DNA from 3 places in the Nocardiopsis sp. LDBS1602 genome. Region 1 is predicted to be linked to each of the others. Evidence: predicted binding sites of a transcription regulator. Region 1 holds the regulator's gene; each other region holds the start of a gene.
What was found. Region 1 encodes LexA, which represses DNA repair genes until DNA is damaged. Its sites were predicted from a motif close to TCGAACANNTGTTCGA; they were not measured.
Positions count from the first base shown of each region.

Region 1 (7,833 bases):
CGTCCTCGGAGTCGCCCTCGACGATCTCCTCGATCTCCTGCTGACGCCGGGCGATCCGGTCCTGGATCTCACCGAGGCGACCGCGGATCGCGGCCATGTCCTCGTCGGAGAACAGGGCGGTGTCGGCCTGGCCGATGATCTCCTGGGCGATGCGCAGGTAGTCGACGCTGGCCGCGTCTCCGGAGCCGATGCGCAGCACCTGGGGCAGGCTGTCGGCGACCGCCTCCAGCTTGTCCAGGAGGTTCTCCCGGAAGCGGTAGTTGAGGATCTCCGGGGCCTCGGCCGCGCTGACGGCGCGGATGTCCAGGGCCTGGGCCTGGAGGAGCGCCGAGTTGGCGTTGGCCTCGGACTCGGCCTCCACGAAGCGCTGCCGTGCCAGGGCACGGGCCCGGTTGGTCTCGCGCTCCAGGGCGGTGTCCATCTGCGCCTGGTACTGGGCGATGTCGGCCTGGATCGCCGACAGGGTCTCGTTGAGGGTGGCGAGCTCCTTGTTCAGGTCACCCTCGTTCTGTTCCTTGCGCAGTTGCAGCTCGTACTCGAACGTGTAGGCGTCCTTGGCCACCCGCACCATCTCCGGGGCGGCCAGGTCCATCCGGTACTCCTGGCTGGAGGGCTCGGCGTGGGTGATGTTCGCGCTGGTGAGGACGACGATCCCGCTGAACTGCCGGTTGAGGGCCTCCAGGAGACCGTGGGTGGACTCGCCGACCATGTCGTAGATCGCCGAGGCCTCCTGCTCGTAGATGAGGCTCCGGGTCGTCTCGGAGATCGCGTTGTTGAGCTTCTCCTGGAAACCGGGCACGCCGCCCAGGGTGTAGACGAAGTCCGTGGCGTTCTCGATCTTGAACTGCACGAACAGGTCGACGGAGGCCTGCACGCCGCTCTTGGTGGGGGCGGAGCGGATGGGGGCGTTGAAGGGGTACTCGCGCGTGGTGTTGACGATGTAGGAGACGCGCTTCCACGGGTTGAGCAGGGTGACCCGACCCGGCTGGAAGAGGTTCTCCATCTTGCCGAAGCGGGTGACGATCGCCTGGCAGCCCTCGGGGACCATCACCATGCCCTGGCGCCACCACATGAAGGCGGTGACGGCGAGGGTGACGAGCCAGTAGTGGAGGCCGAAGAAGGGGTGGAGCAGCGGGTTGCTCCCCAGGGTGACCGTCTCCGGAACCACGACGGCGACCGTGCCCACCAGCCCCAGGGCGATGAGGACGATGGCGGGGAGCATCGTGACGAAGGTGCGTCCCCGGGGGATCACCATCGGGCAGATGACGTGGACGGGGCCGCCGGAGCCGCGCTCGTAGTAGCTGCGGTTGAGCGCCTCGCCCGCGTTGTTCAGCGAGGTGGTCTTCTGTTCGATGCGGGTGTCGACGGAGGTGCCCTGCTCACGCGCGGCGATGAAGTCGCGCGGGTCGAGTCCGCCCTCCGAGCCCTGTCCGGACCCTTGGGAGCCCGATCCGGACATCTGGCCCGCGGCCTGTTGGACCGCGTCGGTGACGGCCTGACGCGGATCGGCCCCTTGGGCCATCGCACCGGCCGCACCGCGCACTGTCTGCGCGAACGACATAGGCAAGCACTCCATTCTGGAACAGCGGGAACTGACGACTTCGACGCGGCGTACACCGCTCGGGTTCCAGGTGAGAGCGGATTTCGTACGCGAACAGGCGATAGTGGCCAGAACATAAGAGTGCCATGCGGACAAACCGAAACACAGATCCGTGGCTGGAGCGTAATGCGACCTCTCCCCGACCTCTACATGCGAGCCGCCCGAGGACCCGCCGAGGAGGGGGCTACCGTCGAAAGGGACGGAACACATCCATGGGGAGGATCCCGATGACCGCTCTACCCAGTGCCGCCCTGACCAGCGCCGGTCTGATCGGCGGCTACTCGGTGGCCCGCGCCACCGGTAACAGGCCGCTGGGCGGCGCCGTCCTGGCCGCGTGCGGCGCCGCCGCCTTCGAGACCTGGCGTCGCCGCTCGGGTCTGGGCACCGCCGTGGCGTTGACCGGTCTCTACGTGGGGGCCTTCGGCCTCTCCCACCCCCTGGCCAAGAAGGTCGGCGCCTGGCCCTCGGTGCTCGGGGTGACCGCGGCGACCGCCGCCGTCGCCACCGTCGTCGGCGACCGGAAGGGCGACTGACCGTCCCCTCGGAACGTCCACGGGACACGGAGACGACGAAGAGGGGGAGACGCCGCGCGTCTCCCCCTCGATCACTCGGTCCCTAGAGGTCTCGTATCGCCTCTAGAGGCCTCGGATCAGCTGCAACCGCTGGTGGCGCCGCAGCCCTCGCAGGCGTAGCAGCTACCGGAGGGACGCATCTTGGTCCCGCAGGTGATGCACAGCGGGGCGTCCGCCACGAAACCCTCGGAGGCCGGGGCCCGCTTCTCCTCCGCCTCGGCCGGGGCGGTCGGGGCCGACTCGGTCGTGGCCGCGCCGGTGGAGGCCGACTGGGAGTAGGACTCCACCTGGGCGGCGATCTGGGCCGGGTCCTCGCCGTTGAGCTGCGCCTCGCGCTCGGAGGCCGACAGCACGCCCAGGGCCGCGCGCTCCTCGTAGGGCAGGTGGTCCAGCGCCAGACGACGGAAGATGTAGTCCACCACCGACTGCGCCATGCGGATGTCCGGGTCGTCGGTCATACCGGCCGGGTCGAAGCGCATGTTGGTGAACTTCTCCACGTAGGTCTCCAGCGGGACCCCGTACTGGAGGGCGATGGAGATCGCGATGGAGAAGGCGTCCATGACACCGGCCAGGGTCGAGCCCTGCTTGCCGAGCTTCATGAAGACCTCGCCCAGACCGTCGTCCGGGTAGGAGCCGGCGGTGATGTAACCCTCGGCGCCGCCCACGGAGAACGAGGTGGTCTCGCTCGGCCGCTTCTTGGGCAGACGACGACGGACCGGACGGGGCACCTCGACGACCTCGGGGGCCGACTCGGTCCTCTCCTCGGCCTTGTCCTCGGTCTTGGCCGTGGACAGGGGCTGTCCGACCTTGCAGTTGTCGCGGTAGACGGCCAGGGCCTTGAGCCCCAGACGCCAGCCCTCGAAGTAGATGTGCTCGAAGTCGGCGACCGTCGCCTCCTCCGGCACGTTCACCGTCTTGGAGATCGCGCCGGACAGGAACGGCTGCACGGCGGACATCATGCGCACGTGACCCATGGGCTGGATGTAGCGGCGGCCCATCGCGCAGTCGAACACCTCGTAGTGCTCGGGGCGCAGGGACGGGGCGTCCACCACGTGGCCGTTCTCGGCGACGTACTCGACGATCGCCTCGATCTGCTCGTCCTGGTAGCCCAGGTTCTTGAGCGCCCGCGGGATCGCCTGGTTGACGATCTGCATGGAGCCGCCGCCGACCAGCTTCTTGTACTTGACCAGCGAGAAGTCCGGCTCGATGCCGGTGGTGTCGCAGTCCATCATGAAGCCGATGGTGCCGGTGGGCGCCAGCAGGCTGGCCTGGGCGTTGCGCCAACCGTTGCGCTCGCCGACCTTGAGGCACTCCGCCCACTCGCCGGTGGCGGCGGCGTGGATGGGCTCCTCCAGGGTGCCGATGGTGCGCAGGTCGTCGTTGGCGGCGGCGTGCTTGCGCATGACCCGCTTGTGCGCCTGCTCGTTGCGCTTGTAGCCGTCGTAGGGGCCCACGACCCCGGCCATCTCGGCGCTACGGCGGTAGGCGGCGCCGGTCATCAGCGAGGTGATGGCGGCGGCGACCGCGCGGCCGCCCTCGGAGTCGTAGGCGTGACCGGTGGCCATGAGCAGGGCGCCCAGGTTGGCGTAGCCGATGCCCAGCTGACGGTAGGCGCGGGTGGTCTCGCCGATCTTCTCGGTCGGGAAGTCGGCGAAGGTGATGGAGATGTCCATCGCCGTGATGATCAGCTCGGTGAGTCGGGTGAACCGCTCGACGTCGAAGGTGTCGTCCTCGCGCAGGAACTTGAGCAGGTTGATCGAGGCGAGGTTGCAGGAGGAGTCGTCCAGGGACAGGTACTCCGAGCAGGGGTTGGACGCGGAGATGCGGCCGGTCTCGGGGTTGGTGTGCCAGTCCTGGATGGTGCCGTCGTACTGGATGCCCGGGTCGGCGCACTCCCAGGCGGCCTTGGCCATGCGGTGGAAGAGGCCCTTGGCGTCGACGGTCGCGATGACCTCGCCGGTGGTACGGGAGGTGAGACCGAAGTCGGACTCGGTCTCGACCGCGCGCATGAAGGCGTCGGAGACCCGGACCGAGTTGTTGGCGTTCTGGTACTGGACGCTGAACATGTCGGCGCCGCCCAGGTCCACGTCGAAGCCTGCGTCGCGCAGGGCACGGATCTTGTGCTCCTCGCGGGACTTGGTCTCGACGAACTCCTCGATGTCGGGGTGGTCGACGTCCAGCACGACCATCTTGGCCGCGCGGCGGGTGGCGCCACCGGACTTGATGGTCCCGGCGGAGGCGTCGGCGCCGCGCATGAAGGAGACCGGACCGGAGGCGGTGCCGCCCGAGGTGAGCAGCTCCTTGCTGGAGCGGATGCGGGACAGGTTCACACCCGCGCCGGAACCGCCCTTGAAGATGATCCCCTCCTCCTTGTACCAGTCCAGGATCGACTCCATGGTGTCGTCGACGGACAGGATGAAGCAGGCGCTGACCTGCTGGGCGGAGGTGGTGCCGACGTTGAACCAGACCGGCGAGTTGAAGCTGAAGAGCTGGTGGGCGAGCGCGTACTTGAGCTCGTGGTCGAAGACCTCGGCGTCCTCGTCGGAGGCGAAGTAGCCGTTCTTACGACCGGTGTCGGTGTAGACCCCGACGACGCGGTCGATGAGCTGCTTGAGGCTCCACTCGCGCTCGGGGGTGCCGAGCGCGCCGCGGAAGTACTTGCTGGCCACGATCTGGGTCGCGTTCACCGACCAGGTCGTGGGGAACTCCACGCCGCGCTGCTCGAAGTTGACGCTGCCGTCGCGCCAGTTCGTCATGACGACGTCCCGACGCTCCCACTCCAGCGTGTCGTAGGGGTGGGTACCGGCGGTCGTGAAGACCCGCTTGATCTTCAGGCCCTTGCGCGACCCCTTGCCCTTGCGTCCCGTAGGGCCGCTGGTGGTTTCCGTCATGACGGAGTCTCCCCGAAATACTGATCGTGCGCGGAAACGCTGATGCCCGCGCGGATGTCCCTGGTGGCGGGGTGGGTCGACCACGGCGGCGTGCTCCCTCGCCGTGAGGTCGACCACCCGGGATGATGGCTCCGGACGTCGCGATGGACGTCCGGACTGCTAGCCCGAAGTTGTGGTGTCGATCGCGGGTCGGGGCGATCCGTTCCCCTCGGACGGTTCTTCCCGCTTCGAGGGGTCCTCCCCTCGGTCACGGCGCAGACCGGCGATCTCGGCCTCGAAGTCGGCCAGGCTCTCGAAGCCCCGATAGACGCTGGCGAAGTGCAGGTAGGCGACCTCGTCCAGGTCGCGCATCGGGCCGAGGATGGCCAGCCCGATCTCGTGGGCGGGGACCTCGGCCACGCCTCTGGACCGGATCTCCTCCTCGACCTGTTGCCCCAGTTTGGCGAGGGCGTCCTCGGAGACCGGGCGCCCCTGACAGGCGCGGCGGACGCCGGCGATGACCTTGGTGCGGCTGAAGGGCTCGGTGACCCCGGAGCGCTTGGCGACCATGAGCAGGACGGTCTCCTGCGTGGTGAAGCGGCGTTCGCAGACCGGGCAGGTGCGGCGGCGTCTGATGGCCGCGCCGTCGTCGGTGGACCTGCTGTCGATCACCCGGGTGTCCGGATGGCGGCAGAACGGACAGTGCATCCCGGTTCACCTGCTTCCCTCGACCCGAACAACGACCCGTAGGTCTACTTAACCACAACTTCTAGGCGCAAGCCCCATCGGCAACACCAGATGTTGTGGTCGAACCTAGCCCTCCGCAGCGCGGGTCGCAACCTTGACGACGGCGTGTTCCCGGGCTCGCGTCGAGGACCCTCGCGGGGCGCTCTGAGAGGGGGTGGAGACGGGGGCGGGACGGTGCCGGACACCGGCGTCAAGACTACGGGAGGCGGAGGGCGCGCGCCCTCCGTCCGGCGATCCGCCGGAGCGGCGTCCGCCCCTTACGAGGCGGGCCTTTCCGGCCCGTTCGGACCCTCGACCGACTTCCACGAGACGAACCCCATACCGCCCTCGGACCGACCCCCGGAAAGCCGTTTTCGACATTGGCCGAACACCCTCGGACGAAGACGCGCGAACGCCCGATCGAGGGGGCCCGAAAACGTCCATCGAAAAGGCCCGGTCATATCTCCACGACCCTCGAACGCTTGTTTGATATCACCGTGTGCAACGACTAATCTTGACCTTGTTTTCACGCCGGTTTCACCACCCCGCGGACCAGCCGGTCGGCAGGGCCGGCACCGGACACCCGAACAGGCCCTGACCGAACCGAACACCGAGGAGGCCCGGCCGTGCCGGAGGACAACCCCGGAGCCGATCACTCCGGAAACACCACCGTTCTTTCGCCCGTGGGTGACACGGGCGGTGTCACGCCCGTCGCCCCCAAACTCACCGCGCGCCAACAGAGCGTTCTCAACTGCATCCAGCGTTATGTTCGCGAACGCGGTTATCCGCCCTCGATCCGGGAGATCGGCGAGACGGTCGGCCTTTCCAGCCCCTCCAGCGTGGCCCACCAGCTCAAGGTGCTCCAGCGCAAGGGCTACCTGCGCCGTGACCAGAATCGGCCACGCGCCGTGGAACTGTGCGTTCCCGGCCGCGACGAGGGCCAGAGCCTGACCCACGACCAGCTCACCGCCGACGCCACCCGCGCCGCCTCGGTGCCCTTGGTGGGACGGATCGCCGCGGGCGGCCCGATCCTGGCCGAGGAGTCGGTCGAGGACGTCCTGGCGCTGCCCCGTCAGCTGGTCGGCGAGGGGCGTCTGTTCATGCTCACCGTGGTCGGCGACTCCATGACCGACGCCGCCATCACCGACGGCGACCTGGTGGTGGTCCGCCAGCAGCCCAACGCCGAGAACGGCGACATCGTCGCGGCCATGCTGGACGACGAGGCCACCGTGAAGGTGTTCCACCGCGGGGCCGACGGTCACGTGCGTCTGATGCCGCGCAACGACGCCTACGAGCCGATCGACGGCGACGAGGCCACCATCCTGGGCAAGGTCGTCACGGTCATGCGCCGCGTCTGACCCCCTCCGCGAACGGTGGAGGGCGCGGCCCACGGACCGGCCGATACTCTGAAGAACGTGTCCATTCGTGTCCGTGTTCCCGCCCTCCCCGACCGTTCCTCCCGACGTACCCTCCTCACGTCGGCCGTGATCGCCGTCGCGCTGTCCGCCTCCGCCTGCTCCCCCGGCGACGAGGGGCCCGAACCTCCAGGGCTCTCCGCCGACGGCCGCGACGTGACCTTCGAGGGGGGCGGGTTCACCGTCGAAGGCTCCTTCACCCACCCCGAATCCCCGGACGGGGAGCCGGTGCCGGGCGCCCTCATCATCTCCGGCAGCGGGCCGACGAACCGGAACGGCAACAGCGACGGCCGCCCCGAGGCCGACACCAACCTCAACCTCTCCCGGGTCCTGGCCGGCGCCGGGGTGGCCTCCCTGCGCTACGACAAGTTCGGCAGCGGCGACCCCGACACCTGGGACGAGAAGACCGTCGAGGCCATGGGCGAGGACATCGACCCCCTGCTCTTCGACGCCCAGATGGCCGCCGCCTACGAGGAGCTGATCGCCCAGCCCGAGGTGGACCCCGAACGCACCCTGATCGTCGGCCACAGCGAAGGCGCCCTGTTCGCCCTGCGCGCCCGAGAGGTGCTGGAGGACGCCGACCCCGCCCTGGTGCTGGCCGCCCCGCCCGGGGCCCGCATGCTCGACGTCATCGACCGACAGATCACCGA
Region 1 covers NZ_JAYLVW010000004.1:72,519-80,351, forward strand. Annotated here, with positions in the region: gene U9J66_RS15500 (SPFH domain-containing protein) at 1-1,561, opposite strand, end outside; gene U9J66_RS15505 (hypothetical protein) at 1,828-2,133, shown strand; gene U9J66_RS15510 (vitamin B12-dependent ribonucleotide reductase) at 2,250-5,063, opposite strand; gene nrdR (transcriptional regulator NrdR) at 5,223-5,750, opposite strand; gene lexA (transcriptional repressor LexA) at 6,452-7,126, shown strand; gene U9J66_RS15525 (alpha/beta hydrolase family protein) at 7,184-7,833, shown strand, end outside.

Region 2 (7,833 bases), 140 kb from region 1:
AGCCGCGGGCCGCGATCGTGTATCCGTTCAGGGGATCTTGTGGTGCGGAGGGTTTGTGTGGGTAGCTTAAGGACTACCCGGAACCATGGCGGGGAGGGCCACAGGAACATGCCGGTCTGGCTGATCTGGATCATTCTCGCGACCGCTCTCGGCGTCGCCGAGTTCTTCACGCTGACCTTCGTCCTGGGTCTCCTGGCCGCCGCCGCTCTGGTGGCCGGATTGCTGGGCGCGCTGGGGCTTCCCGTGGTCGTGCAGATCATCGGGTTCGCCGCGGCCGCCGCCGCGGGGCTCGTCCTGGTCAAGCCGCTCATGGACCGGCAGATGAACCGGGGCCCCGACGTCCGTTCCGGAACCGCCGCCCTGGTGGGCAGGTCGGCGGTGGTCCTGGAGGAGGTCGACGCCGATCGCGGGCTCGTCAAGTTGAACGGTGAGGAGTGGTCGGCGCGCTGCCTGGACGAGGACCTGGTGGTCCCGGTCGGGGCGCGTGTCGACGTCATGGAGATCGATGGCGCGACGGCCGTGGTCTATCCGCGCGAGGCCCTGCCGGAACGGCCCGAACCGCCGGAACAGAACAGACCCGAGCAGGACTGACCGGCCGACACCGCGGCGGGTCGGCCGGCGGGACCGCTTCCGTCCACATCGGGGACGGGGACCGACGACCGGCCACGGACGGCGGCCGCATCCCCCGAACGAGGGAGTGTTCTCGTCGACGCTCTCGCGGCACCGGCGGAGCCGGTCCGTGACGAGCGGGCGACGATCGACGAGGACACGACCGAAGGACAGGTGCAGAAGATGGAATCAGCCATACCGCTCATCATCATCGCGGTCATCCTGGTCGCCGCCGCGCTGTCGGCGATCCGTATCGTGCCGCAGGCGCGCGCCTACAACATCGAGCGCTTCGGCCGCTACATCAGGACGCTCGACCCCGGACTGAACTTCATCATCCCGGGGGTCGACCGCGTCAACACCAAGTTCGACCTGCGTGAACAGGTGTTCAGTTCCCGGCCGCAACCGGTGATCACCGAGGACAACCTCGTGGTGAACATAGACACCGTCCTCTACTACCAGGTGACCCAGCCCAAGGCGGCCGCCTACGAGGTCGCCAACTACATCCAGGCCATAGACCAGCTCACCGTCACCACGCTGCGCAACGTCATCGGTTCCATGGACCTGGAGCGCACCCTGACCTCCCGCGAGGAGATCAACACCCGACTGCGCGGGGTCCTGGACGAGACCACCGGCAAGTGGGGGATCCGGATCAACCGGGTCGAGATCAAGGCGATCGACCCGCCTCCCACCATCAAGGAGGCGATGGAGAAGCAGATGCGGGCCGACCGCGACAAGCGCGCGGCGATCCTGCACGCCGAGGGTGAGCGTCAGTCCCGCATCCTCAAGGCGGAGGGCGCCCGTCAGCAGGCGATCCTGGAGGCGCAGGGAGACCAGCAGGCGGCGATCCTGCGGGCCGACGGTGAGGCCCAGGCGATCGAGCGGGTCTTCCAGGCGGTGCACGCCAACAACGCCGACGCCAAGCTGCTCGCCTACAAGTACCTGGAGACCCTGCCGAGCCTGGCCGAGGGCGAGGGCAACAACACCTTCTGGGTGATCCCGGGCGAGCTCACCGAGGCGGTCAAGAACGTCAGTCAGGCCTTCGCCGGCGAGGCGGCGGCGTCCACGCCCTCCACGGAGAAGACGGCCGACGAGGGGGCCGACAGCGGTCCGGCGCAGATCACCGGACCCGATCCGGCCGGTTCCTCCTCGGCCCGGGCCGCGGCCCAGGCGGCCGAGGCCGCGGAGCGGGCGGTCGCCGACGCCCGAGACGACGTGCGCAGGGCCGGCGCGGGGCTCGGCACTCCGGAACCGCGCGACGGCGAGTGAGGAGATCGGTTCCACGAACGCCCGGAGGCGCCCTCGACGAGGGCGCCTCCGGTTCGTCGAGGGTCAGACCAGCAGCAGCTTGCCGGTGGTGCCGCGCGAGGTCAGGTCCTCGTGGGCCCGGCCCGCCTCCTCCAGCGGGTAGCGGCCCCCGATCCGCAGGTTCAGCCGCCCCTCGCCGATCAGGGTGAACAGGTCGCGGGCGCGCCCCAGCAGTTCGTCGCGGTCGGCGACGAAGTGCGCGAGCGAGGGTCGGGTGAGATAGACCGAACCGGCGCCGTTGAGCCGCTTGGGGTCCACCGGTTCGACCGCTCCGCTGGACTGGCCGAACAGGGCCAGCACACCGCGCGGTCGCAGCGACGCCAGACTCGCGTCGAAGGTGTCCCGGCCGACCCCGTCGTAGACGGCGGCCACGCCCTCCCCCTTGGTGAGGTCGCGGACGGCCTCGGCCACCGGGGTCTCGGTGTAGCGGACGATCTCGTCGGCGCCCGCCTCACGGGCGACGGCCTCCTTGGCGTCGGTGGAGACCGTGCCGATCACCCGGGCGCCTCGGGCCTTGGCCAGTTGGACGATGAGCAGACCGGTACCGCCGGCGGCGGCGTGCACCAGGACGGTCTCGCCCTCGGCCACGGGGTGCACCGAGTGGGTGAGGTAGTGGGCGGTCATCCCCTGGAGCAGTACGGCGGCCGCCTGCTCGTCGGTGACGTCGTCGGGCACCGGCACGAGCCGGGAGGCGTCGATCACGGCCCGGTCGGCGTAGCCGCCCGGAGCCATGGCCCAGCCGACACGGTCGCCCGTCGCCAGGGAGTCGACCCCCTCGCCCAGGGCCGCGACCGTGCCGACGGCCTCCATACCGGGGACATAGGGCAGCGGCACCTGGTAGGCGCCGGCGCGCTGGTATACGTCGATGAAGTTGACGCCTCTGGCCGATACGTCCACCAGGACCTGACCGGGACCGGGGGCGGGGTCGTCCAACTCGGCCGGGCGCAGGACCTCGGGTCCACCGAACTCCTCGATCACGATGGCGCGCATGTCGTTCCTCCTGGGATGGGGTCAGTCCTCGGGGTCGATCCGGTAGAGAGAGTAGTCGGTGTAGGCGGCGCCGATCGGGTCATTGGCGGCACCGGGACGCAACACGATCCCGACCCGACGGCGTTCCTCGTCGTCGAGAGAGGAGTCGTCCGGGAGCGGCTGGTCGTCCTTGGTCTGAAGGACCAGCTCGTCGTTGACCCACATGCGCAGGTCCATGTAGGGGTCCTGGTCGTCCTCGACCACGTACTCGCAGGAGAGGGCGATCTCGTTGGTGACCAGGTCACCGAGGTCGGCCCGGTAGGGCAGCCCCTCGACGTCGCTCTCCTCATCGAAGAGATCGTAGGTGCGGAAACCGCCGACGTCGGTGGTGGAGGCGAGCGCGTTGTCACCGCTCTCCTCCGTCACCCGGCGGATCTGCGCCTCGGCGCCGTCGAAGCGCAGCAGAGCCTCGTACGTGGTGCGCTCGTCGTCCTCCTGGTCCCAGCAGCGCACCCCCGACGTGGACTCCCCGGGCCCCTCCAGCGCGATCATCGTGGTCCGGACGAGGATCCCGTCGGGCGTCTCGCGCTCGTAGGGGACGACCGAGCCCCGGGAGGGGCCGGACTCGGGATCGAGCCAGAGCATCATGGCGTTCTGGGCGCCCCAGTAGGAGACCTGGCCGGTGTCCGGGTCCTGAGGGTCGAACTCGTAGGAGGACCAGCCGGGGTCGGTGGCGAAGTCGTGCGAGTAGAGGCTGGTGGTGTTCTCCGGAGGCGCGGAGGAACCGGAGAACAGGACGGCGCCGCCGATCACCGCCACCAGGACCAGCGCGGTCGCGCCGCCGCCGATGAGCATGAGCCGGCGTCGCCCACCGGATCCGCCGTTCTCAGGGGTGGCGCCCGGACCACCGGGCGTGCCGGGACCACCCGGGCCGCCGGGACCGCTGTGGGCGCCGAAGGCGGGCTGACCGTGGGCGGGGGAGGGGCCGGGGTGCCCACCCTGATGGGTCGGCACGGGGTGGCCGCCGTTGTGCCATCCGCCGTGGCCGGGCCCCTGTGGGACCCCCGCGTAGGGGCCCTGACCCTGACCCGGGCCCTGCGGTCGGGCTCCGTAGGGGTGACCGGCCTGCGGCGGATGGGCCGGTGCCTCCTGGGGGCCGGAGGGCGGTCGCTGGGCGTACGGACCCGGCATGTGGGGCTGAGGAGCGGCGTTCTGCCCGCCGGGAGGGGTGGACCCTCCCGTGGGGACCCGCCCCTGGTCGGGCGCGGGAAGCGTGGGAGCGACCGCGGTCGGTGGCGGTGCCGCCTCTTCCCGGGGGAGCTCCTCGACCGTCTCCTGGGGCGGGGTGCCCGCGACCGGGGCCGAACTCGGCGGGGCCCAGGAGGTGCTGATCGTGCGTCGCACCACCGACTCCTCCGGGGACTCCTGCCCGGTGAGCCGGGCCAGGAGCTGCTGGGAGGTGGGGCGGTTGTCGGGGTTCTTGTCGAGGGTGGAGCCGACCAGGTCGAGCAGGCTCGGGTCCAGGCCGTCCAACCTCGGTTCCGCGGAGGAGATGTTGTGCAGGACGGCGGGCACGGTGGCGGCGTCGAAGGGGGCGCGTCCGGTGCCGGCGAAGGCGACCAGGCAGCCCCAGGCGAAGATGTCGGCGGCGGGGGTCGCCTGCTCGCCGAGGATCAGCTCCGGCGCCATGTAGGAGGGGGTGCCCATGAGCTGGCTGGAGCGGGTGATGCCGCCACTGGAATCGTCCAGGGCGCGGGCGATCCCGAAGTCGATGACCTTCGGTCCGACCGGGGAGAGCAGGACGTTGGCCGGTTTCAGGTCGCGGTGGATCACCCCGGAACCGTGGATGGCGGTGAGCGCCGCGGCCACGCCCATGGCCAGGCCGTCCAGGGTGCCGCCGCGCATGGGCTCCCCGTGCCGTACGGCCTCGTCGAGGTTGGGACCGGGAACGTACTCCGACACGATGAACAGGGGCTCGCCCTCCAGGCGGGCGTCGATGACGCCGGCGGTGGAGAAACGGGCCACGCGTCGGGCGGCGTCCACCTCGCGGGCGAAGCGCCTGCGGAAGGATTCGTCGTCGGCCAGATCGGGGTGGATCAGTTTCACGGCGACGGGGTGGCCGGCGGGATCCTCGGCGAGGTAGACGGTTCCCATGCCGCCGCGCCCGAGTCGGCTGACGACGCGGTAACCGTCGAGTTCACGCGGGTCCCCCGCGCGCAGGGGTTTGCCGCTTTCGTGGCCCTTGGACGTCACAGTAGGGGGTCCCTCGTAGATCGTGTGGTTCGCGCCTGACAGCGTATCGACGCCCCGCCCGGGCGCGTTTCGGGCGGGGGGTTCGACCCGGTGGTGGGATCGGCGCCGCCCATGACTCTCGTACACCTTCGAAGGCGGGAACGCCGGGTTCCGGCGATGGTGTCACAGGTGGGGACGTCTCCTGAGCGGAAACGGTTCCGGACCGGAGCCTCCTTCGCTAGTATTCGAATGCTTGTTCGAATGCCCGGCCGTACTTCCCCACGGGTGGGCACCTGGTGGTGTGCCCTCGACTCAGCACCATCGGACGTCGTTGGAGGTCGGTCGATGCCGGGGGGAGTCGTCGTGGGGCGGTACTACGGGGCGGACGTCACCGTCGTGGAGGACGAGGGGCGTCCGGCCAGGTTCGTCTGGAACGGAAGGGTCTACGGGATCCGCAGGATCCTCGACCACTGGGTGACCCTGAGTTCGCTACGGAAGCCGGGCGAAGGCTCTTGGGCGCCCGAATGTCGGCACTGGAGGGTGGAGGCGGGGTCCGCCTACTCCCAGGGGGTGTACGAACTGCGGCACGACACCATCACGCGGGAGTGGACCCTGGCCCGGGTCTGGGGCTGACCCGGACGCTCGTGCCGGGGTGCCTCAGTCGGCCTCGGGCCGTACGTCGGAGGGGACGAGGCTGTACACGGCCAGGTCGGCGCGTCCCTCGTGCAGGGGCATCGCGTTGCGTTCGACGCCCTCGGCGACGAAACCGGCGGCCTCGGCCACCCGGCGGGAGGCGGTGTTGCCGGTGGCGGCCTTGATCTCGATCCGTTGGAACCCCTGGCCGAGGGCCCAGCGGGAGACGGCCACGGTCGCCTCGGTGGCGTAGCCCCTTCCACGGCCCCAGGGGGAGATCCAGTAGCCGATCTCGGTGACCATCGCGGGCCACTCCGTGCGCAGGAGGGACATCGAACCGATGAAACGCCCGCTCTCGCGCTCCAGGATCGCCCAGTGCTGGCCGTCCCCGGAGGTGCGGATGGAGGGGGCCAGAGTCAGGCAGAAGTGTTCGGCCGACTCGCGGGTGTAGGGCTCTCCCGGAGCGGGGGTCGGGATCCATCGCTGGAGCCCGGGGTCGGTGCAGGAGGCGTACACGTCATCGATGTCGCTTTCGAGCGCGGATCGCAGTCGCAGCCGTTCGGTCTCGAGGATGACCGCGGGCATGATCGGCGTGCTCCGGGCGCTGGTCATAGTGGCTCTCGTCCCTCTTTCTCCAGGTACACGGGTTATGGGCGGCGCGGGGTCCGATCACCCTATGTGTTCGTTCCGGGAGACGCGCAAGGGCGGGGCGGCCGATCGGGCCGCCCGTCGAGGGCGCGTTCGGCCCGACGGAGGGCGCCGGGCCGAACGCGTACGGGATCAGAGCAGGCCTCGGGCCACCCGCTCCCGGATCAGGGTGTCGAAGACCTCGGAGAAGGCGTCGCCGGGGCAGGCGGTGTCCAGCCAGTCCCGGTGGCGGGCGACCGCCTCCTGCGGGGTCACCACCCCGGTGTCCGGGTTCACGTACTCGATGTCCCGGCCCGGATCGATCCCGGTCAGCGCGCACAGCAGGCGGAGCAGAGAGACCAGCGAGTCCTGAGCGGCCTGAGTGGGCAGGCCGTCGGTGAAGTCGCCGAGCAGGCACACACCGACGTTCCCGTGGTTGAACCCGACCGCGTGACCCGCGGTCACCGAGCGGGCCAGACCGGGCAGGGGCGGACCGGAGAAGACGGGCACGCCGTCCTCGCCCGAGTGCCGTCCTTCGTAGATCGTGCCCTCGGGGTCGATGAGCAGGTGGTAGCCGATGTCGCCCCAGCCCAGGTCGGCCGCGTGGTATCGGTACACGGCCCGCATGTCGGCCGCGTGGTCGTCCGTGGTCTCCCACGCGGTGTGGTGCACGGTCAGGGCCTGGGTCCGGTGGAAGACGGCCGGCCACAGGTCGGTGCCGTCCTCATCGAAGCGCAGGGACTCGTCGGCGCCCCAGCCCGCGCGGCTGCGCATGCGCAGGACGGTGGGGCCGGAGAAGGATCGGATCCCCTCGTCCTCCGCCGACAGGGCGACCCGCTCGGGGCCGCCGAGGTTCAGTTCCTCGCCGTCACGGGTGTTCAGGGCGGTGAGCTCGGCGCCGTCCGCGCCGCGGACCTGGTAGCCGGTGGCGCCCTCGGGGGCGAGCGCCATCGCGGTGGCGACCGGCTCGTGGTGGTCGGGGCCCTCGGTGTGGAAGTCCAGTTCCCGCCAAGGGCCGAGGCCGTCGGGGCCTTCGAAGCGTACGGCGGTCTCGGAGGAGACGGCCTCGGGAGGCCGTGCGACGGCGATGAGGTCGAAGCGCCGTTCGGGGCGGACGAGTTCTCCTGTGGCGGTGGCCCGCTCCGCGAGCACCCGGGGTGCCTTCAGTCCGTCGGTGGTCTCCGCCGAGGCCGCCGAGGTGAGCAGCGAGGGGGCGAGGGAACTCAGGCCCGCCACCGCCGTGGCGCTGGTCAGGAAGGTACGCCTGCGCATGCGTGTCCGATCTGTTCTAGGGGATGAGAGTGCCCCATGAGAGGGGCGTGAAGCGCGTGCTGTGGATAGACGCGGCTCGGCACCGGAACAGCCTGCCACAGGCATGTGACTTGCGACACGATAACCCCGGGTGTCGGACCCACCGCGACGCGTGTTCGGCCCGACCGAAAAGCCTCGAAGAACGGG
Region 2 covers NZ_JAYLVW010000004.1:211,613-219,445, reverse strand. Annotated here, with positions in the region: gene U9J66_RS16140 (NfeD family protein) at 109-591, shown strand; gene U9J66_RS16135 (SPFH domain-containing protein) at 793-1,875, shown strand; gene U9J66_RS16130 (quinone oxidoreductase family protein) at 1,939-2,904, opposite strand; gene U9J66_RS16125 (serine/threonine-protein kinase) at 2,926-5,136, opposite strand; gene U9J66_RS16120 (DUF6504 family protein) at 5,461-5,748, shown strand; gene U9J66_RS16115 (GNAT family N-acetyltransferase) at 5,773-6,360, opposite strand; gene U9J66_RS16110 (peptidoglycan recognition protein family protein) at 6,529-7,647, opposite strand.
Region 2: U9J66_RS16120 (DUF6504 family protein) is a predicted target of LexA. The motif match lies at 5,361-5,376, and genes of this name have one in related genera.

Region 3 (7,833 bases), on a different contig from region 1:
GCGACGAAGGCCGCGCCGCCTTGGAGCACGCGGCGAGCATGGATTCGGGGAGAGTTCTTCACGAGAATCCTCTTCGAGTCATCCGGAATCGAATGCTTCCGGTCCTGGCCGCGGTCGTTGCCGCAGAATTTCACGAGGTGCGGGAGTTCTCGAAGATCATGGCCAGGGGCGTTTGTGGGGGACGTCCTCTAGAGCGCGAAGGCCCGAGGATCGGGGCGATGAAGTGGCCGCAACGGCCGCGTTCCACCGAGTGCGTTCCACCGAGTGAAAGGGCCGGGGGCCGATTCCTCTCTTCGACCGCCTGACCGCAACAGTACACGGCCGCCGGGTCGAATAACCCGAATCGGATGTATCGAAAGAATCACAGGGAATGGCTTTCGCGACCATGAGTAATCGATACTAATGGATTCCGTCATTCTTTTCGATCAAGGTAAACCGAACTCGGATACATGCGTCTTATAAGGAAGACGCGCAGGTGGAGAGCGCTTCACGGCCACCGTTCCGAGGTCATCGCGAACAGATACCGACCGCCTGTCCGAAGTCGGCCACGGACGGGCCGCACCGTGGCGCGGGACACACCGTGAACCTCATGTCGGGGCCCGGCCCACCCCCTCCACGCCCGGCCTCCACGAAATCGCGTCACGGATGAGCCCGTGACGACACCCCTTCGAACCTCATGAACTGCACAATGGGGACCATGCCTCTGACACCGGCGGACATCCGCAACAAGAAGTTCCACACGGTGCGTCTACGCCCGGGTTACAACGAGGAGGACGTGGACGCCCTCCTCGACCGCATCGAGGAGACCCTCATCGCCCTGGAGGGCGGTCCGCGCCGCGGTGCCCTGATCACCGCCGAGGAGATCCGCAACTCCCGCTTCCGCACCACCCGCATGAGTCCGGGATACCGCGAGGACGAGGTCGACGACTTCCTCGACGTCGTCGCCGCCGAACTCGCCGGCCGCGGTCTGGGCCAGGTCGTACCGCCCCCGCTGCCGCCGCGCCCCGGCCAGAGCGTGCCGGGACACCCCATGCCGCCCGGCCTTCCCGGAGCCCATGGAGCGCCCGGCGCGACCCCCCGGATGACCCCGGAGGACATCCGCAACTCACGGTTCGCCACCACCCGCCTGACCACCGGCTACAACGAGCAGGAGGTGGACGACTTCCTGGACCGCGCCGAGCACACCCTGGGGGTCCTCCTCCAGGGCAGAACCGACCGGGCCACCCTGACCTCGGCCGAGGTGGAGCGGGTGCAGTTCGCCACGACCCGCGCCCGCCCCGGATACGACCCCGCGCAGGTCGACCGGTTCCTGGACGCGCTCGCCGACGAGCTGCGCCGCTACGAGCAACCCTGAACCGGGAACACGCCGGCGCCATCACCCCGTGAAAAGGGAAGCAGAAAGTAATATTTAGGCACAGAGAGTAGCCATCCCACGCCGCCGGTGGCCCGAGGGGAGCAGCATGACGCACACTCGCCCGCACGGGTACATCCGGGACGCGTACATCGAGGACACGGACGCGGAGATCGTCCCGCCTCCCGGGCATCCCTGGGAGAGACCCTTGTTCCTCCTGTGCGTACTGGTGTCACTGCTCCTGGCCGCCGTTCTGCTCCGCCTTCTGTGGACGGTGTCCGGTACCTCCCCGTGGATCCCGATCCTCGCGGTGTCGGTGCCTCTGGGGTGCTGGTGGGCGCGCGGGCTCAGGTACGCGCGAGAGCGCGCCGAGTCGGTGCGGATCTCCCCCACCCAGTTCCCCGAGGCCTACCGTCTCGTCATGACCCTGTCCGCCGAGACCGGTCTGACCCGGGCTCCGGAGGCCTACGTCAGGATCGGTACGCCCTCGGCGAGCCTCGACGCGGCGGCGCACGGGCTGCGCCGTTATCTGATCCTGCCCGGCGCGATGTTCGACGGAGAGGGGCGGCTCCGCGACCCGGACGCCCTGGCCTTCCTGGTCGCCCACCAGATCGGGCACATCGCCGCGGGCCACACCGGCTACTGGCAGCGCCTGGCGACCCTGGGGGCCGAACTCGTCCCCGGCCTGGGCGCGGCGCTGGCCCGGGTCCGCGAGTACACGGCCGACGACCACGCGCTGGCGCAGGCCCCCGAGGGCGCCCACGCGGTACGTCTGTTCGCGGGCGGCGCCGAGCTGTACACCCGGGTGAACCTGGGCGAGATGGCCGCCAGGGCCACCGGCGAGCGCGGCGTGTCGCTCTCCCTCTACCACCTGCTCTCCCGGCGACCGAGCAACGTCAGGCGCATGGCCGCCCTACGGGACCGGGGCCGGCGCGGCCGCGTGTTCCTCTGAACCGTTCGACCGATCCGACCTCTTCCTCCCGCGCGCCGAACTGCGCTCCGCGCCCTCGTACCCCTAGGGTGTTCGCGACCCTCCGAGAGAGTCGACTCTCTCGAACACGTGTTCGATAGGCTGTCATAGTGAGTCTTCTGAACGAACAGATCGACGTACGTTCCACCGATGGTGGGAACCCCGCGCAGTTCATCTGGCGAGGACACACCTTCCGGGTGCGCAGAATCATCGGCGACTGGCCCGCCCGCGCCGAGGCCCCCGGGGTACCGGCCACTCGAATACATCTGCTCCGAGTCTCCGCGGAGTCGGAGTCGGGCGAGCCGAGCATCATCGACATCTCCCGGGACGACGCCTCGGACCGTTGGACGATGCGTCGGCAGTGGAACTGACCGCACGACCGCGATGGGCGCCCGTCGGAACGTTTCCGACGGGCGTCGACCTCCGTCCCCGAGACCACGCCCTCGGCGCCGAGAAGGCTCAGAGCGGGAAGTAGGGCGCCCCTTCGCGCTCACGCGCGTGACGGATCCGTTCGAGGATGCGCTCGGCCATCCGCGGCATCTCCTCCGGGGCGAACCAGGCCACTTCCAGACTCTCGTCCCCGTCGACCCTGGGCTCACCTCCGATCGGCCGGCAGCGGAAGGCCAGATCGAGGAACTGCACCCGGTCGCCGTTGGGGTAGGTGTACGGCTCCTGCGCGATCACGGTGGCCAATCGCTCCACCCGCACCTCCACCCCGGTCTCCTCGCGGACCTCCCGGACCACGGCCCGAGCCGGCTGTTCCCCCGGTTCGAGAATGCCTCCGGGGGTGGCCCAGCGGCCGTCGTCCGAGCGCCGGTGCAGCAACACCGCGCCGTCGTCGTCGAGCACCACGGCGGTCACGCCCACCAGGGGCAGAAGGCCGTGACCCACGTGTTCGCGCAACCGCAGGAGAAAGTCGGGAACCATGCTCCGACGGTAGCGGCGGAAGGGGCCGGTCTCAGCCCCGCGCCGCGCGCGAGGCCCGGTACTCGTCGTCGAGGATCGACATCAGGATCGCGTCGTGCCACGCGCCGTCCCACCTCAGGTGCCCGCGCCAGACGCCCTCGCGTACGAACCCCGACTTCTCGTAGGAGCGCCGCGCGCGGGTGTTGAAGTCGAACACCTCCAGCGCGACCCGGTGCAGTCCGACCGTCTCGAAGGCGTACTCCAGGACCGCGTCGGTGGCGGCGGTGCCGTACCCCTTCCCCGTGACGGCGAGACCGTTCAGAGAGATCCGGTAGTGCATCTCGGCGTTGTCGGGGTCCAGGTCGATGAGCGCGCACTCACCGACGTAGGCCCCGGTGTCACGGTCGTGGATCAGCCAGTCGGCCCGGTCGTGCCGGTCCGGCCTGCTCGCGGCGAAGGCGCGCAGCTCCTCCTCGGTGAACCGCTTGTGGGTGCCGGTCATCCGCCGGACCTCGGGATCCATGTCGAGAAGCGAGGCGATGAAGGGATCGGCGTTGTCGGCGTCGAGAGGGACGAGGCGGACACCGCGTCCGAGAAGAACGGGCTGGTCGCGAAGGGCGTCGACGGGGATCATGGATCGCATTCAAGCAGCGTGCCCGACCGGGGACAACGGGTTTTCCCTCCGCGTCCCGGGGAGGAACTCAGGCCCCGTCCCCGTGGCGTTCCAGAAGGGTCCGCGCCCGTCGGAGTTCACGTGCGCCCATCACCAGGACGAAGGCCCCACCGAGGGCCGGGAGTCCGGCGAACCACAGAAGACCCGCGGGGGCGGTGGACCACCCCTGCTCACCGTAGGGCCCCTCGGCCGGCGAGAGCGCCGCCACCACCCCCGAGATCATGAGAAGACCGAGGAGGACGAGGGGCCACGGTCCGCGCCTTCGGATCGACGCGGCGTAGAGCAGGGCACGACGGTCCGTTTCCAGGGCTCCGGAGAGCTCGCCCGTCCAGAGCACCCGTTGCACCGTCCGACGCTCGAGAAGGGTGGTCCCGACCCACCACGGCGGCCGACGGCGGGCCGAGAGGAGGAACAGCGCGGCGACCACCGCACCGAGCACCGTGGCCACGAGGAACCCCGAGACGAGCAGTCCGATGGGGAGGCCCGACCACGGGTCCTCGCCGACTCCGCCGAGAAGACCGAAGGCGAACCCGGAGAACAGGAGGAGGCCGATCCCCGCCCCGAGCGCCCCTCCTCGGCGGCGGACGGCCTTCACGTGCCCGGGATCGTCGAAGGGACGGTCGGCACCCTGGGGGACGGGTTCGCTCATGCGGACGAATCTACTCGAATCGAACATGGCCCGTACGGCCGGACCTCCCGGCGAGAACGTGAGAGGGCGTCAGGGGTAACGTCGGAAGGTCCGCCGTCCTGGGGAGGCCCATGCTCATCACCCTGCTCGTCAGTTCCCTCGTCACCTACGGTCTGTTGTTCGTGCTCGGAGTGGCCTTCGTGGTGTTCACCGCCCTGGCCCCGCCGGGCCGCAGAGGACCCGCGCTGACCGGTGCCCTCCTGTTCTGTCTGGGAGCCCTGATGGAGTTGATCCGGTCCCTGACCGTGCATCTGGCGATCATCGACCTGTCCCAGGACGGGGGCGCGTTGAACCTGATCCTCAACATCGCGGCCTCCCTCTGCCTCCTCGGCGGACCGGCCCTGCTCGGAGCGGCCGTCGTCAAGTCCGTTCGGGAGGGACGCTGATGTTCGGAACCTACGCCGCCGTCGGCCTGGTCACCGGCCTGCTGTTGCCCATCGCGCTGGGGGTGACGCTTCTCGTCCTCGCCGGACGGGCCGTCGGTGCCGCCGGCCTGGTGCGCACCGCGGCGATCCTGATCATGGTGCTCCCCTTGCTGTCGCTGGGGATCACCCCTGTGGCCATGGCCCTGACCGACCCGATCACCGCCCTGACGGTGGGCGGTGTCGTACGAAGCCTCCTGACCCTGGTCACGTACGGCCTCCCGGTGATCCTGCTGCTGGTGGCGCTGCGCAAGGTCTCCCGTCCGAGGTCCGCGGGCACCCCCGGCCGCAGGCCCCCGTACGGGCCGGACCCCCGGGCTCCGCGCCCTCAGTGGCCGACACCGGGTCACGGCCCCGGCCACGGGCCGCCGCCCGGGCAGGGCGGACCCCCCGGACCACCGGCCCAAGGATCTCCCTTCCCCGAGGGGCCACCGCCCGCTCAGGGGCCGCACGGAGGTCCGCCGCATCGACCCCGCCCAGGACAGAACCCGCCACCGGGTCGGTGACGTTCGTGAGAGCGGTGCCGCCGGGTGGGGTCGTCCTTCGCACGACCCCACCCGGACACACCGTTATCCCCCCGTGACCTCAAGGGCACGCGGGGGCCGCTGTCGGTCCCGGGGTGGGGGGACTCGGGGGCCGATCGACGAGGCGTCAACCCGCCTGACGCTTGGCCTCCAGGGCCTCCATCGCCGCGACGGCGGTGGCGACGGTCTGGTGGACCGGTACCTGACGGTGCAGGCCGACCAGTCGGACGACCTTGGTGACGCGTTCGTTGAGAGCCGCCAACGACAGGGATCCGTTCTGCTCGCGAACGGTCCTGTAGGCGTTGATGATGACGTTCAGCCCGCTGGAGTCCATGAAGTCCAGCGTGGACAGGTCCAGGATCAACCACGGACCGTGGTCCTCGATCGTGGCCCTGATGTGCTCCTGGAGGTCGGCGGCGGTCGCGATATCGAGTTCTCCCTCGATCGCGACGATCACGCTGCGGCTTTCAACCCGCGTGCTCAGTCCAAGCCTGTGCACGTTCACTCCTCCCGGCCCCACGTTCCGATGGTGAGGGGTCCCTTCGCTTAACCATACGCAGCCCGACCGGGAACGACTACCGGGCTCGGCTCCACTCCCACGAAGCCGGTCCGGTGAGGGGAACGCCTGCGCGCCCGTGCGGCCTGGTAAGTCGTTGGACACACACGGTATAAGCGAACCGCCGTCACGGGAATGCCATCGGACAAGAAATTTTCGCCTCATGGGCGCGAACCCCGGTCGAGCGGCCCGATATCTCCCGATCACACTGTGTCATTTCACGACATCGGAACCGGCGTTGTCCGATGTTCCTCAGAGGTCCCCGGTGTCTCCTTCAGGGCGTTCACGTTCCCTTCGCCCTTCTCGCCGACCCTCACTCTGAGTGAAGGAATCCAATAAGGCTCCGGCGGCCAGTGTGGCCGTCGTATCGCCCGAACGGACCCTGCTCTCCATGTCGGGGATGAGATCGGCCACGGTCGCGTCCCTCAGGAACGTGTCCATGAGCCGGTCTCGCACCTGATCCCACATCCAGTCCACGCCCTGGGCGCTGCGCCGCTCGGCCAGGGACCCGTCGCGTTCCAGCACCGCGCGGTGCTCGACCACCGTGTCCCACACCTCGTCCAACCCGTCCCCGGTCATACCGCTACAGGTCAGCACGGGAGGACGCCATTCGGGGTGGACCGGCCGCAGCAGCCGCAGGGCCCGGGAGAGTTCCCGGGCGGCCTTCCTCGCGTCGGCGGCGTGCGGACCGTCGGCCTTGTTCACCGCCACGACGTCCACCAGTTCCAGGACGCCCTTCTTGATGCCCTGGAGCTGGTCGCCGGTGCGGGCCAGTGTGAGGAAGAGGAAGCAGTCGACCATCGCCGCGACCGTGACCTCGGACTGGCCGACGCCGACGGTCTCCACCAGGATCACGTCGAACCCGGCCGCCTCCATCAGCAGCATGGTCTCCCGGGTCGCCCGGGCCACCCCTCCCAGGGTGCCCGCCGTGGGAGAGGGCCGGATGAAGGCGTTCGGATCCACCGCAAGGGCCGCCATACGCGTCTTGTCCCCGAGGATGCTCCCGCCCGTCCGGGTCGAGGAGGGATCGACCGCCAGCACCGCGACCCGGTGCCCTCTGGAGGTGAGCCGGGTGCCGAGCGCGTCGATGAAGGTGGACTTTCCGACCCCCGGGACCCCGGTGATCCCCACCCTCTGGGCCTTGCCGGTGTGCGGCAGCAACCGCACCAGGAGTTCCTGGGCGGCGCGCGCGTGGTCCGGCCTGCGCGACTCGACCAGGGTGATCGCCCTGGCCAGGGTCGGCCGGTGCCCGGACAGGACCCCCTCGGCCAGGGCGTCCACGTCCACCGAGCGCCTCCTGCGCGCCGTCACGCTCACTCCCCTTCCAGGTCCGGGTCCACCCGCTCCTCCAACTGGTCGAGCAGATCGATGGCGGCCTCGGCGATCACCGTACCGGGCGGGAAGATCGCCGCCGCCCCGGCCTCGCGCAGCTCGGCGAAGTCCCCGGGAGGGATCACCCCGCCCACCACGATCATGATGTCCTCCCTGCCCAGTCCGGCCAGCTCCTCGCGCAACGCGGGCACCAGTGTCAGGTGCCCCGCGGCCAGCGAGGACACCCCGACCACGTGCACGTCGGCCTCCACCGCCTGCGCCGCGACCTCGGCCGGGGTCTGGAAGAGCGGACCCACGTCGACGTCGAAGCCCAGGTCCGCGAACGCGGTCGCGATGACCTTCTGGCCCCGGTCGTGACCGTCCTGACCCATCTTCGCCACCAGGATGCGGGGGTTGCGCCCCTCCGCCTCG
Region 3 covers NZ_JAYLVW010000002.1:68,383-76,215, reverse strand. Annotated here, with positions in the region: gene U9J66_RS08385 (hypothetical protein) at 1-62, opposite strand, end outside; gene U9J66_RS08380 (DivIVA domain-containing protein) at 689-1,354, shown strand; gene U9J66_RS08375 (M48 family metallopeptidase) at 1,461-2,303, shown strand; gene U9J66_RS08370 (DUF6504 family protein) at 2,432-2,692, shown strand; gene U9J66_RS08365 (NUDIX hydrolase) at 2,781-3,248, opposite strand; gene U9J66_RS08360 (GNAT family N-acetyltransferase) at 3,280-3,861, opposite strand; gene U9J66_RS08355 (hypothetical protein) at 3,929-4,549, opposite strand; gene U9J66_RS08350 (hypothetical protein) at 4,660-4,974, shown strand; gene U9J66_RS08345 (hypothetical protein) at 4,974-5,516, shown strand; gene U9J66_RS08340 (STAS domain-containing protein) at 5,662-6,033, opposite strand; gene meaB (methylmalonyl Co-A mutase-associated GTPase MeaB) at 6,343-7,407, opposite strand; gene scpA (methylmalonyl-CoA mutase) at 7,404-7,833, opposite strand, start outside.
Region 3: U9J66_RS08370 (DUF6504 family protein) is a predicted target of LexA. The motif match lies at 2,404-2,419, and genes of this name have one in related genera.